Regions from separate parts of the Janthinobacterium sp. UMAB-60 genome, predicted to be linked through region 1. Evidence: predicted binding sites of a transcription regulator. Region 1 holds the regulator's gene; the other holds the start of a gene.
What was found. The regulator LexA, encoded in region 1, represses DNA repair genes until DNA is damaged. The targets are predictions, from matches to a motif close to ACTGTATNNNNATACAGT.
Positions count from the first base shown of each region.

Region 2: the regulator LexA is predicted to act here: its motif matches at 2,635-2,652, upstream of imuA (translesion DNA synthesis-associated protein ImuA).

Region 1 covers NZ_LT607484.1:348,035-353,515, forward strand. Annotated here, with positions in the region: gene rplI (50S ribosomal protein L9) at 1-424, opposite strand, end outside; gene rpsR (30S ribosomal protein S18) at 452-742, opposite strand; gene priB (primosomal replication protein N) at 768-1,067, opposite strand; gene rpsF (30S ribosomal protein S6) at 1,088-1,477, opposite strand; gene lexA (transcriptional repressor LexA) at 1,754-2,389, shown strand; gene K0F86_RS07480 (cystathionine gamma-synthase family protein) at 2,456-3,697, opposite strand; gene purF (amidophosphoribosyltransferase) at 3,846-5,369, opposite strand; gene K0F86_RS07490 (CvpA family protein) at 5,408-5,481, opposite strand, start outside.
Region 2 covers NZ_LT607494.1:220,894-226,374, forward strand. Annotated here, with positions in the region: gene K0F86_RS20515 (GNAT family N-acetyltransferase) at 1-1,166, shown strand, start outside; gene K0F86_RS20520 (putative Na+/H+ antiporter) at 1,201-2,466, opposite strand; gene imuA (translesion DNA synthesis-associated protein ImuA) at 2,673-3,383, shown strand; gene K0F86_RS20530 (DNA polymerase Y family protein) at 3,313-4,800, shown strand; gene K0F86_RS20535 (glutathione S-transferase N-terminal domain-containing protein) at 4,873-5,481, shown strand, end outside.

The DNA.
Region 1 (5,481 bases):
CAACTTCCACAACCACGTCGGTGTGCAGAGCAACCGAAACGTTGTGCTCGCCAACGATCTTCAGCGGGCCGGTAGGCATGCGGATTTGTGCTTTTTCAACAGCAAAACCTTGCTTGGTCAGCGCTTCAGCGATGTCGAAGTTGGTGACGGAACCGAACAGACGGCCATCAACACCAGCTTTTTGAGCAACTTGAACGGTCAGGCCGCTCAGTTTTTCGCCCTGGGCTTGCGATGCGGCCAGTTTGGCGGCAGCAGCTTTTTCCAGTTCGGCGCGCTTGACTTCGAATTCAGCCACAGCGGTTGCCGTGGCACGACGTGCCAGGCGTTGCGGGATCAGGAAGTTACGTGCGTAACCGTCTTTGACTTTGACGACTTCGCCGAGGTTACCGACGTTAACAACTTTTTCTAACAGAATGATTTGCATAGTTCTTCTCCAGGAATATCTGACCGATTAAGCGTGGTGCAGATCGGTGTATGGCAGCAGCGCGAGGAAGCGAGCGCGCTTGATTGCGGTGTCGACTTGGCGCTGGTAGTGCGCTTTGGTACCGGTCAGGCGTGCTGGCATGATCTTGCCGTTTTCCTGGACGAAGTCTTTCAGCGTGTCGACGTCTTTGTAGTCGACTTGCTCAACGTGAGCTGCAGTGAAGCGGCAGAACTTCTTGCGTTTGAACAAAGGGTTTTGCTGTTTGCGTTTTTCTTTAAGCTTGAGCTTATTTTTGTCGAACTTTTTACCGAATGCCATGTCAGGCTCCTGTATCTAAAATGCGCTAGTCAGAATTGACTGCACTAAAATCAATGATGTGAAACACCAAACTCTTGCTGTTGCGGCTCTTCCTGGCCAGGAAACCCGTGAACTGATACACCCCACCCAAGCTTGCCTGGCTGAACCGGCCTGAGATTTCGCCAGCGGCTAGCGCGGCAACATCAAACTCGGTCAAACGGGCAATCCCTGCTTCCATCTGCTGCGAACTGTGTTGCAATACTGCATTCACAATCGGCAGCCCTGCCGGGGTATAGCGCAATATTTCGCGCTCGGCAATGATGGCGGTAACTTGTAGCTGGTTCAGCGCACGATCCTGGTCAAGAATTAAGCTGCGGCTGCGACTGGAGCGGCTGCTGGTGCTTCGGTGCGGTGGCTTTTGGCCGCGTCTTCGCGTTGTACCGATTTCATCATCGGCGAAGGAGCTGTTTCAGCTTTCTTCATTTTAACGGTCAGGTGACGCAACACGGCATCATTGAATTTGAATGCTGTTTCCAACTCGACCAGGGTCTCGTTGTCGCATTCGATGTTCAGGCAGATGTAGTGTGCTTTAGGCAGCTTTTGGATCGAGTAAGCCATTTGACGGCGGCCCCAATCTTCCACGCGGTGAACCGAACCGCCGCGGGTGGTTACGCTGGCTTTGTAGCGTTCGATCATCGCGGGCACTTGCTCGCTTTGGTCCGGATGGACGATAAAGACTATTTCATAATGACGCATGCAAACTCCTTCAGGTCGGATTGATAATCGCCCACCCCGGCGTCAAGACGGGTGTGGGAAGGTCAGCCGAAGATTATAACCGCCTTTTGCAAACGTTTCAATCATTCCTTCAACAAGCGGCCCGCGCACGGGGCAGGTCAGGCGTTTTTTCCTGCCCATTCCGGTATTTCGCACGAAATTCGCGCAAATGACGGAAATCCCCTTGCATAGTGGGCGATACTGTACAAAAATACAGACTGTTCATATAGACAGCATTTTAGTATGCACCCACCGCTCATGATCAAGCTGACAGCACGACAAGAACAAATCCTGAACCTGATCAAGGACGCGATTGAAAACACGGGTTTTCCTCCCACCCGTGCCGAAATCGCCAATGAACTGGGTTTCAAATCGGCCAATGCGGCCGAAGAGCATTTGCAGGCCCTGGCCCGCAAGGGCGCGATCGAGATTTCGCCCGGTACCTCGCGCGGCATCCGCCTGATCGGCGCGGCGGCCGAAGCGCAGGCATCGAAAGTGCCGGCGGCACTGCTGATGTCGCTGCCCCTGATCGGCCGGGTGGCGGCAGGCTCGCCCATCCTGGCACAGGAAAACCTGGAGGCAAGCTACAACGTCGACCCGGCCCTGTTCTCGGCCAAGCCCGACTTCCTGCTGAAGGTGCGCGGCTGGTCCATGCGCGACGCCGGCATCATGGATGGCGACTTATTGGCCGTGAAGAAGGTCGACAGCGCCAAGAACGGCCAGATCGTCGTCGCCCGCATCGGCGACGAAGTCACCGTCAAGCGCTACAAGAAGACGGGTTCCGTCATCGAACTGCTGCCGGAAAACCCCGACTTCAAGGTCATCACCGTGTCGCCGGAAGATGAGTTTGCTCTGGAAGGTTTAGCGGTAGGCTTGATGCGCAGCTGGCATTAAACCACCGCAGGTAAAAAGGGCCGCAACAGCATGACTGTTGCGGCCCTTTTTTATTGCCCTGGCGTTTTATGCCTCCAGCGCGTTGCTAAAATCCTCGAGCAAATCAACCTCGTCCTCGATACCAACCGACACGCGGATCAGTGACTCGGCAATGCCCATGCTGGCACGGCGCTCGGCACCCATCTCATAAAAGATCGTGTGGGCGACAGGAATGACCAGGGTGCGCGTATCACCGAGGTTGCTCGCTGGAATAGCAAGATTGAGGCGATTGAGGAAATCGAAGCAATCGATGCCCTCTTTTAATTCAAAGCTGAACAGCGAGCCATAGCTGCGGAACAAGTCCGTCGCCAGCGCGTGCTGCGGGTGCGAGGGCAAGCCCGGGTAATGCACGGCCGCGACGCGCGGGTCGGCGGCAAGCATGCTGGCCAGCGCCAGGGCGTTCGAGCAGGTACGGTCCATGCGCAAGGCCATGGTTTCCGCGCCGACGGCGATATGGTGCGCCGCTTCCGGCCCCAGCGATGCGCCGAAATCGCGCAAGGCCTTGGCGCGGATTTGCGCGATGCCCCACTGGGCTGGCGCCGCTTTTTTATAATTGTCGAAAATGTTCGGGTAGCGCGTCCAGTCGAACACGCCCGTGTCCGTCAAGCTGCCCCCCAGCGCATTGCCGTGGCCGCCGATGGATTTCGTCAGCGCATTGACCACCAGCCCCGCGCCCACCGCTTTCGGGCGGAACAGGTAAGGCGTCGTCATGGTGTTGTCGACGATGTACAGGATGCCCTTCTCGCGGCACAAGTCACCGATCTTTTTCAGGTCGGCGATCTGCGTGCGCGGATTGGCGATGGTCTCAACAAACACGATGCGCGTGGCCGGCGTGATGGCGGCCGCCACATTGGCCACCTCGGTGGCGTCGACGAAGGAGACGGCGATGCCCTGCCCCGTCACCGTTTGCCACAGGCTGTTGGTGTTGCCAAACAAAAAGGCCGACGACACGACATGGTCGCCCGCGCGCAGCAGCGACTGCACCACGGCGCCGATGGCGCCCATGCCGGTGGCGAAGCACAGGGTCGCCACGCCGTCTTCCATCTGGTTGACCTTGTCTTCCAGCGCGGACACGGTGGGATTGCCCTGGCGGCCATAGCGAAAGCCCGGCTCCTTGCCCTGGAACACGGAAGCGAGCTGGCGTGCGTCGCTGTAGCCGAACGCGACGGAGGTGTGCACAGGCTTGTGCAGCGAGCCATGCTCGATACCCTTGCGGCGGTCGTTATGCAGGATGGTGGTGGTAAAGCCGTAGTTTTTTTTGGTGGTCATGGTGGAAGTTCCGGATATTCGATTTGCCGCTTAACCCCAAGGCAAATGCTGGGGTCAGTCCCTGCGGGATCGGAATGCGCACCACTGGCGCGCATTCCCCTGAAGGTCTGACCCCGAAAAAAAGCCCGGCATCGGCCGGGCAGGTTACTTATGCTTCTGTCGTCGCCAGGTTCAGGTTCAGCTGGGAACGTGGCGTATCTTCGGGCGCTGCCGCCTTCGGATGGTGGCGCGCATATTCCAGGCGGTCCAGATATTCCTGCGACACGTCGCCCGTCACGTACACGCCATCGAAGCACGACGCCTCGAAATTGACCAGGGCAGGATTGACGTCGGCGATCGCCTGCTTCAACGCGCCGATATCCTGGTACACCAGATAGTCGGCCGTGATTTCACGGCACACTTCTTCCGTCGTGCGGCCATAGGCGATCAGCTCATCGCGCGTCGGCATGTCGATGCCGTACACGTTCGGGTAAATCACCGGTGGCGCGGCCGAGGCGAAGATGACTTTCGTCGCGCCCGCTTCGCGTGCCATCTGCACGATTTCACGGCTGGTCGTGCCGCGCACGATGGAATCGTCGACCAGCAACACCACTTTATCCTTGAATTCGGACGGAATCGCGTTGAGCTTCTGGCGCACGGATTTCTTGCGCGCCGCCTGGCCCGGCATGATGAAGGTGCGGCCGATGTAGCGGTTCTTGATGAAGCCTTCGCGGTATTCCAGGTTCAGCGCCAGTGCCAGCTGGATGGCGGCAGGACGCGAGGAATCGGGAATCGGCATGACCACGTCGATATGCACGTCCGGCAATTCGGCACGGATCTTTTCAGCCAGGTATTCGCCCATTTTCAGGCGCGTGGCGTACACGGAGGCGCCGTCGATGACGGAGTCGGGACGGGCCAGGTAGACGAATTCGAACACGCACGGATTCAGGCTGGCGTTGTCGGCGCACTGGGCGCTGTGCAATTTCTTGTCGGCATCGATGAAGACGGCTTCGCCGGGACCGATGTCGCGCACGAAGCGGAAGCCCATGCCTTCCAGGGCCACGGATTCGGAGGCGATCAGGTATTCGGGGCCTTGCTCCGTTTCATTGATGCCCAGGCACAACGGACGGATGCCGTGCGGGTCGCGGAAGGCCAGCAAGCCCACGCCGGCGATTTGCGCCACGGCGGCGTAGCCGCCCTTGACGCGGCGATTCAGCACGGTGATGGCCTTGAAGATGGCTTCCGGGTCCAGATTCAGGCCCGTCGTCGCTTCCTGGATTTCATGCGCCAGCACATTGAGCAGCACTTCCGAATCGGAATCGGTATTGATGTGGCGGCGGTCATTTTTGAACATTTCCTGCTTCAACTGTTCCCAGTTGGTCAGGTTGCCATTGTGCGCCAGGGTAATGCCGAACGGCGCATTCACATAAAACGGTTGTGCTTCCTCTTCGCTCGACGAACCGGCCGTCGGATAGCGGCAATGGCCGATGCCCGTCGTGCCTTGCAGCGAACGCATGTTGCGCGTACGGAAGACGTCACGCACGAGGCCATTGGCTTTGTGCATGGAAAACATACTGCTGTGATTGGTCGCAATCCCTGCCGCGTCCTGACCGCGATGTTGCAAGAGCAACAATGCATCATAGAGCAATTGATTGACAGGTTGATGGGAAACGACGCCGACGATGCCACACATGGTGTGCTCCTAAACTGTGCTACTGATTTTAAAAAAATTCAAAATTTCACATGCTGCGCGTAAGCGGCAGGCAGATAAGGCTTGATGGCGCGCGCGCCCTGCTCCGCGAACG
Region 2 (5,481 bases), on a different contig from region 1:
AAATTCCCCATTCCTGCCCGCAATTCGAAGCGCAACTGTTCGGCCAGTTCTATGCCGAATGGAAGAAAAACCTGGGCGTGACCGTGCTCAGTCATGCGGAGTTCTACCAGCGCTATGGCGTGCTGTATGACGGCGCGCGTGAAGCGGTGGTGGGCGGCATCCGCGGCATGCGCTTGCTGGACGATATCATTACCGAGATGCACATCCCCTTGAGCGACGAGGAGCGGCGCGCGTATGCGCGCTGCGTGGCGCGGCTAGCCGACATCGGCTGGCAGCTCGACGATCCTTTGCGCCTGCCCGACATCGTCGACGTGTTCGACATCGAGGAAGTGCCGCGCATGGCGTATGCGGCCCAGCTGCGGGCGGACATCGACCATTTTCACTATTACTCGGTGCTGTCGGACGACCCGCTATTGGACCGTGTGAATGACGTTTTTTGCCGCTACCTGCTGGCCCACCGTTCGCAGCATATCGCCGCTGGCGCTTTCTGGCGCCCCACCGTGGGCCGCCACGGCAGCCGCATGCCGGCCATCGGCGATGCCGCTCCGTCCTGCGACGAGGCGCAGGCGGGCCTGCTGTCGCATGCGCCGCTCAAGCTGGTGGCGGGTGAACTGCTGGACGACGAGACGAAGAACCGCATGGCCAAATTGCTGTTTGCCACCAGTTACCTGGAATACTGTTCTTTTGGAAATAAACTCAATCTGCAATTCGTCGAATTGCAGCGGCGGCAGAATATCGACCCGTATCTGGCGCACATCCACGGCTTGCATGACGAGGATGACCGCTTCATCGGCTTTTTCACGGCCGCGACGATGGACGAGTTCCAGGCCTGCGGCGCCGTCTCGTATTACCGCGACGACATGAAGGCGCTCGACGATGCGTATGACGGCTTCGTGCTCGCGCACGCGCGCGCCGACGACTGTTTCGTCAGCAGCCTGGCCATCGACGAGAAATACCGGGGCCAGGGCTTGTTCAGGCAAATGTTCCATGAAATCCGCGACCTGGCCGGCCGCAAGGGCTGCGCGCGCATCACCTTGACGGTATGGGAAAAGAGCGAAGCGCTGCAGGTGTATCTGCACAAGGGTTTTCGCAGCGTGGGCACGTTCGACTATGCCTACAGCCTGTTTTATGACCGGCTGCACTTCCTCGTGTACGAAGGGGATTAAAGCGGCGGCCAGGGTGGCCGCCGCATTGCGGTGACTACAAAGCCAGGAAAGCCAGGGCCGCCACGGCCGTCGGCAGCAGGGCGCCCGCCAGCAGGCCGACGGCGCCGATCGATTCATCCTTGAAACCGCGGCGCAGCAGGGATACGCCGGCCGGATTCGGCGCATTGGCGATGACGGTCAGGCCGCCACCGGCCACGGCGCCAGCCACCAGCATGTATTTCGCTTCGTCCGTCATGCCGACGATCAGCGATCCGAGGTAAGTCAGGGCCGCATTGTCCGTGATCGCCGTCAAGCCCAGGGCGCCGAAGAACAGGGCCAGCGGTTTCAGGCTCGAGACGATGGGCTGCAGCCACCATTGCTGCATGCCGCCCAGTACCACCAGGCCGCCGAGGAAGAAGCCGACCAGCAAGCCTTCCTTGAGGATCAGCGGGCTTTGATAACGCTCATACGCCTGCACGAAGCCGAGGAAGAACAGGAACAGGCCGAAGAACAGCACGGGATGGTGCGCCAGGGCCACCACGCCGCCCAGCACGATCATGTGCACGACGCTGACGGCCAGCGGCACTTTCGGCGCTTCCACGTCACCGGCTTTCGGCTTGATGTCGGAGGTGTTGCTGTGCAGGTATTTACGCAGCAATATGCTCACGCCCGTGGCGTTGACCAGCACGGCGATGGCGGCTTTCCAGCCGAAATGGCTGGCCATGTAGGCGCTGTCCCAGTTCCACGTGGTGGCCACCATCAGCACGGGCGGCGCCGCGTACGAAGTCAGGGTGCCGCCGATGGAAACGTTGACGAACAGCACGCCCAGCGCGCCGTATTTCAGCCATTCGGGGATGCCCGGACGGAAGATTTGCGGCGCCAGCATCAGCGCGGCCAGCGTCATGGCGGCCGGTTCCGTGATCATCGAGCCCGTCAGGGGCACGAGTGCCAGTCCCAGCCAGACGAGGGCCAGTTCCGTGCGCAGCGGCATGACGCGCGCCACGCCCTTGAGCAGGCGCTGCACGGCGTCGAGCACGGGGCGCGAAGCGGCCACCACCATGACGACAAAGACGAACAGCGGTTCCGTGTACTGGCGCGATTCGGCATACTCGATGGCCGCATCGCCGCCCGAGACAAAGGCCATGATGATGATCAAGATGAAAGCCCAGAAGCCGAACACGACTTCCACTTCGCCCAGCAGGTGCAGCAGCCCCCCGTGGCGGGGATGGCGCTGCGCCAGGGTTTCAAACGATTTGGCGGCGAAGGGGTGGATGAGCGCAAGGCCGAAGACGATGGCGCTGATGAGTTGGATGGTGGTCAAATGCGTTTCCTTATGGACGGAGGGAGCCGACTGGTACGTTGCCAGGCGGTAAGGAGAGTGCTTATGGTACAGCAATCGATGCCAGAAACGGGGTTTTTCGGACATGGCGGAGCGGCCCCGGGCACGCTATCTGACAGATAAGCCTTGCCAAAAGCCGGACTGGATAGTACTGTATATGCATACAGTATTCATCTTCATATTCAATTATGCAACATTCCGAATTGATGGCCGCGCCGGAAGCCTTGCACCCGTCTTTATGGCGCGCATCGCAGCTGGGACAGGGCGCCACGCGCTGCCTGGACACGGGCTTTGCCGCCCTGTCCGCGCAGCTGCCCGGCGGCGGCTGGCCCAGCGGCAGCCTCATCGATCTGCTGGTGCAGCAGCCGGGCAGCGGCGAATTGCGGCTGCTGGCGCCCGCGCTGGCGCAACTGCCGGGCTTGCCCATCGTGCTGCTGCAGCCGCCCCATCCGCCGCAGGCGCTGGCCTTGGCCGCGCAGGGTCTGGCGCCGTCGCAGCTGCTGTGGCTCAAAAGCGCCGGCAGCAAGGATGCCTTGTGGGCGGCGGAAAACATCTTGCGCAGCGGCAGTTGCGGCGCCTTGCTGTTCTGGCAGTCGCACGTGCGCGCCGACAGCCTGCGCCGCCTGCACCTGGCGGCGCAATCGGGCAACACCCTGTTCTGCATGCTGCGCCCCTTGCACGGCGCGCAGGATGCGTCGCCGGCGCCGCTGCGCCTGTCCGTGCGCCCGGCCGCCGGCGGCATCGAGATCGGCTTCATCAAGCGCCGGGGACCGCAGCGCGACGCGCCCCTGTTCCTGCCCCTGCAACCTCCTTCTTTACTGCTACGCCATGCGACTCTGGATCGGCCTGTGCCTGCCCCGGCTCCCGCTCGAAGTATTTTGCCCGCGCTGGTCGGCTGACCAGCTGGGCGTGGTGCTGGAGCAGGAGCAAGTGATGGCCCTGTCGCCGCTGGCGCGGGCGGCCGGCATCCGGCCGGGCATGCGCCGTGGCGGCGTGCTGATGCTGGCGCCGCAGGCGCGCCTGCACGAGCGCTCGCCCGAACTGGAAGCGCAAGCCCTGCAAGCGGTGGCGCTGGCGCTGCTGCAATACTCGCCGCTGGTGGCGCAGGGCGAGGAAGCGACCCTGCTGGTCGATGCGGGCGCCAGCCTGCGCCTGTTCGGCGGCGTGCGCGCCCTGTGCCGGCAGATTGCGGCCAGCTTGTGCGCGCTCGGCTACACGGCCCAGCTGTCGTGCGCCCCCACGGCGCGCGGGGCCTGGCTGCTGGCGCGCGCTGGCACGCGCCGGGGCCGGACCTTGAGCATGGCCAGCCTGGTGCGCCGCCTCGACGGCCTGCCGTGCGCCCTGCTGCCGCCCGCGCGCCCCTGGCTCGACTGGTTCGAAGGCATCGGCTGCCGCACCCTGGGGCAGCTGCGCCACTTGCCCCGGCCCGGCTTGCAGCGCCGCTGCGGCGCCGCCGTGCTGGAGATGCTCGACGACGCGCATGGCCACGGCACGGAACTGTTCGTCTGGATCGAAGCGCCGCCCACGTTCCGCGCCAGCCTGGAATTGTTCGACCGCGTCGAGCACGCGGACGCGCTGCTGTTCGGTGCGCGCCGCCTGCTGCAGCAAATGACGGGCTGGCTGTGCGCGCGGCAATTCGCCGTCGAGCGCATACAGCTGCTGCTGGCGCACGAGCGGGGCAGGGTGGCGCGCCCGCCCACCGTCATCGACCTGGCCTTGGGTGTCGCCGTCTGGCGCGACGAGCACCTGGTGCGCCTGCTCAAGGAGCGCCTGGCGCAGCTGGTGCTGGAGGCACCCGTGATCGGCCTGAGCCTGGAAGCGCTGCAGGTGCAGCCAATGGCGCCACCGAGCGAGAGCCTGTTTCCCGAGCCGGGCGGCACGCCGCAGGAGCGTCAGCGCTTGCTGGAATTGCTGGTGGCGCGCCTGGGCATGGAAAATGTCTTGCAGGCAGTGCCGCGCGCCGATTACCGTCCCGAGGCGGCCAACCAGTGGCTGCCGCTGCCGGCCAAGCCCGTTTCAAGAAGCGCGGCACCCGACTTGCCGCCCGGCTTGTCCGGCATGCCCCGTCCCGGCTGGCTGCTGGCCCAGCCCATCGCCCTGTTGATGCGCGAACATCGGCCCTTCTATGGCTCGCCTTTGAAAATGGTGTCCGTGGCCGAGCGCATCGAGGCGGGCTGGTGGGGCCAGTCGCAGGCGCGCGACTATTTTATTGCGGAAGGCCTCGACCACGCCCATTACTGGGTCTACCGCGAACGCATCGCCGGCAGCGCGGAAGACGCGGCGCCGCGCTGGTTTTTGCATGGCTTGTTTGGCTGACGGCGCTGTCCTGCTGAAACCGCCATGCTTGGCTATACTTGCTTGCGCCGCGTCTTTAATTGAAGGATATCCATGACACAACTTTCCGACTTCCCCATCACCCAAAAATGGCCTGCCCGGCATCCCGAGCGCCTGCAGCTGTATTCGCTGCCGACGCCGAACGGCATCAAGGTCTCGATCCTGCTGGAAGAGCTGGGTCTGGCGTACGAGCCGCACCTGGTCAGCTTCGAGCAGAACGACCAGCTGTCGCCCGCCTTCCTGTCCCTCAATCCGAACAACAAGATTCCCGCCATCCTCGATCCGCACGGTCCCGATGGCAAGCCGCTGGCCCTGTTCGAGTCGGGCGCCATCCTGCTGTACCTGGCGGAAAAGACGGGCAAGTTCCTGCCGCAGGACGCGGGCTTGCGCTACGAAACCATCCAGTGGCTGATGTTCCAGATGGGAGGTATCGGCCCCATGTTTGGCCAGGTGGGCTTCTTCCATAAATTCGCCGGCAAGGACTACGCAGACAAGCGTCCGCTGGAACGCTATATTGGCGAAGCGAAGCGCCTGCTGGGCGTGCTCGAGCAGCGCCTGCAGGGCCGCGACTGGATCATGGGCAGTCAGTACACGATTGCCGACATCGCCATCTTCCCGTGGGTGCGCTGCCTGGTGGGTTTTTATGGCGCGGGCGAGCTGGTA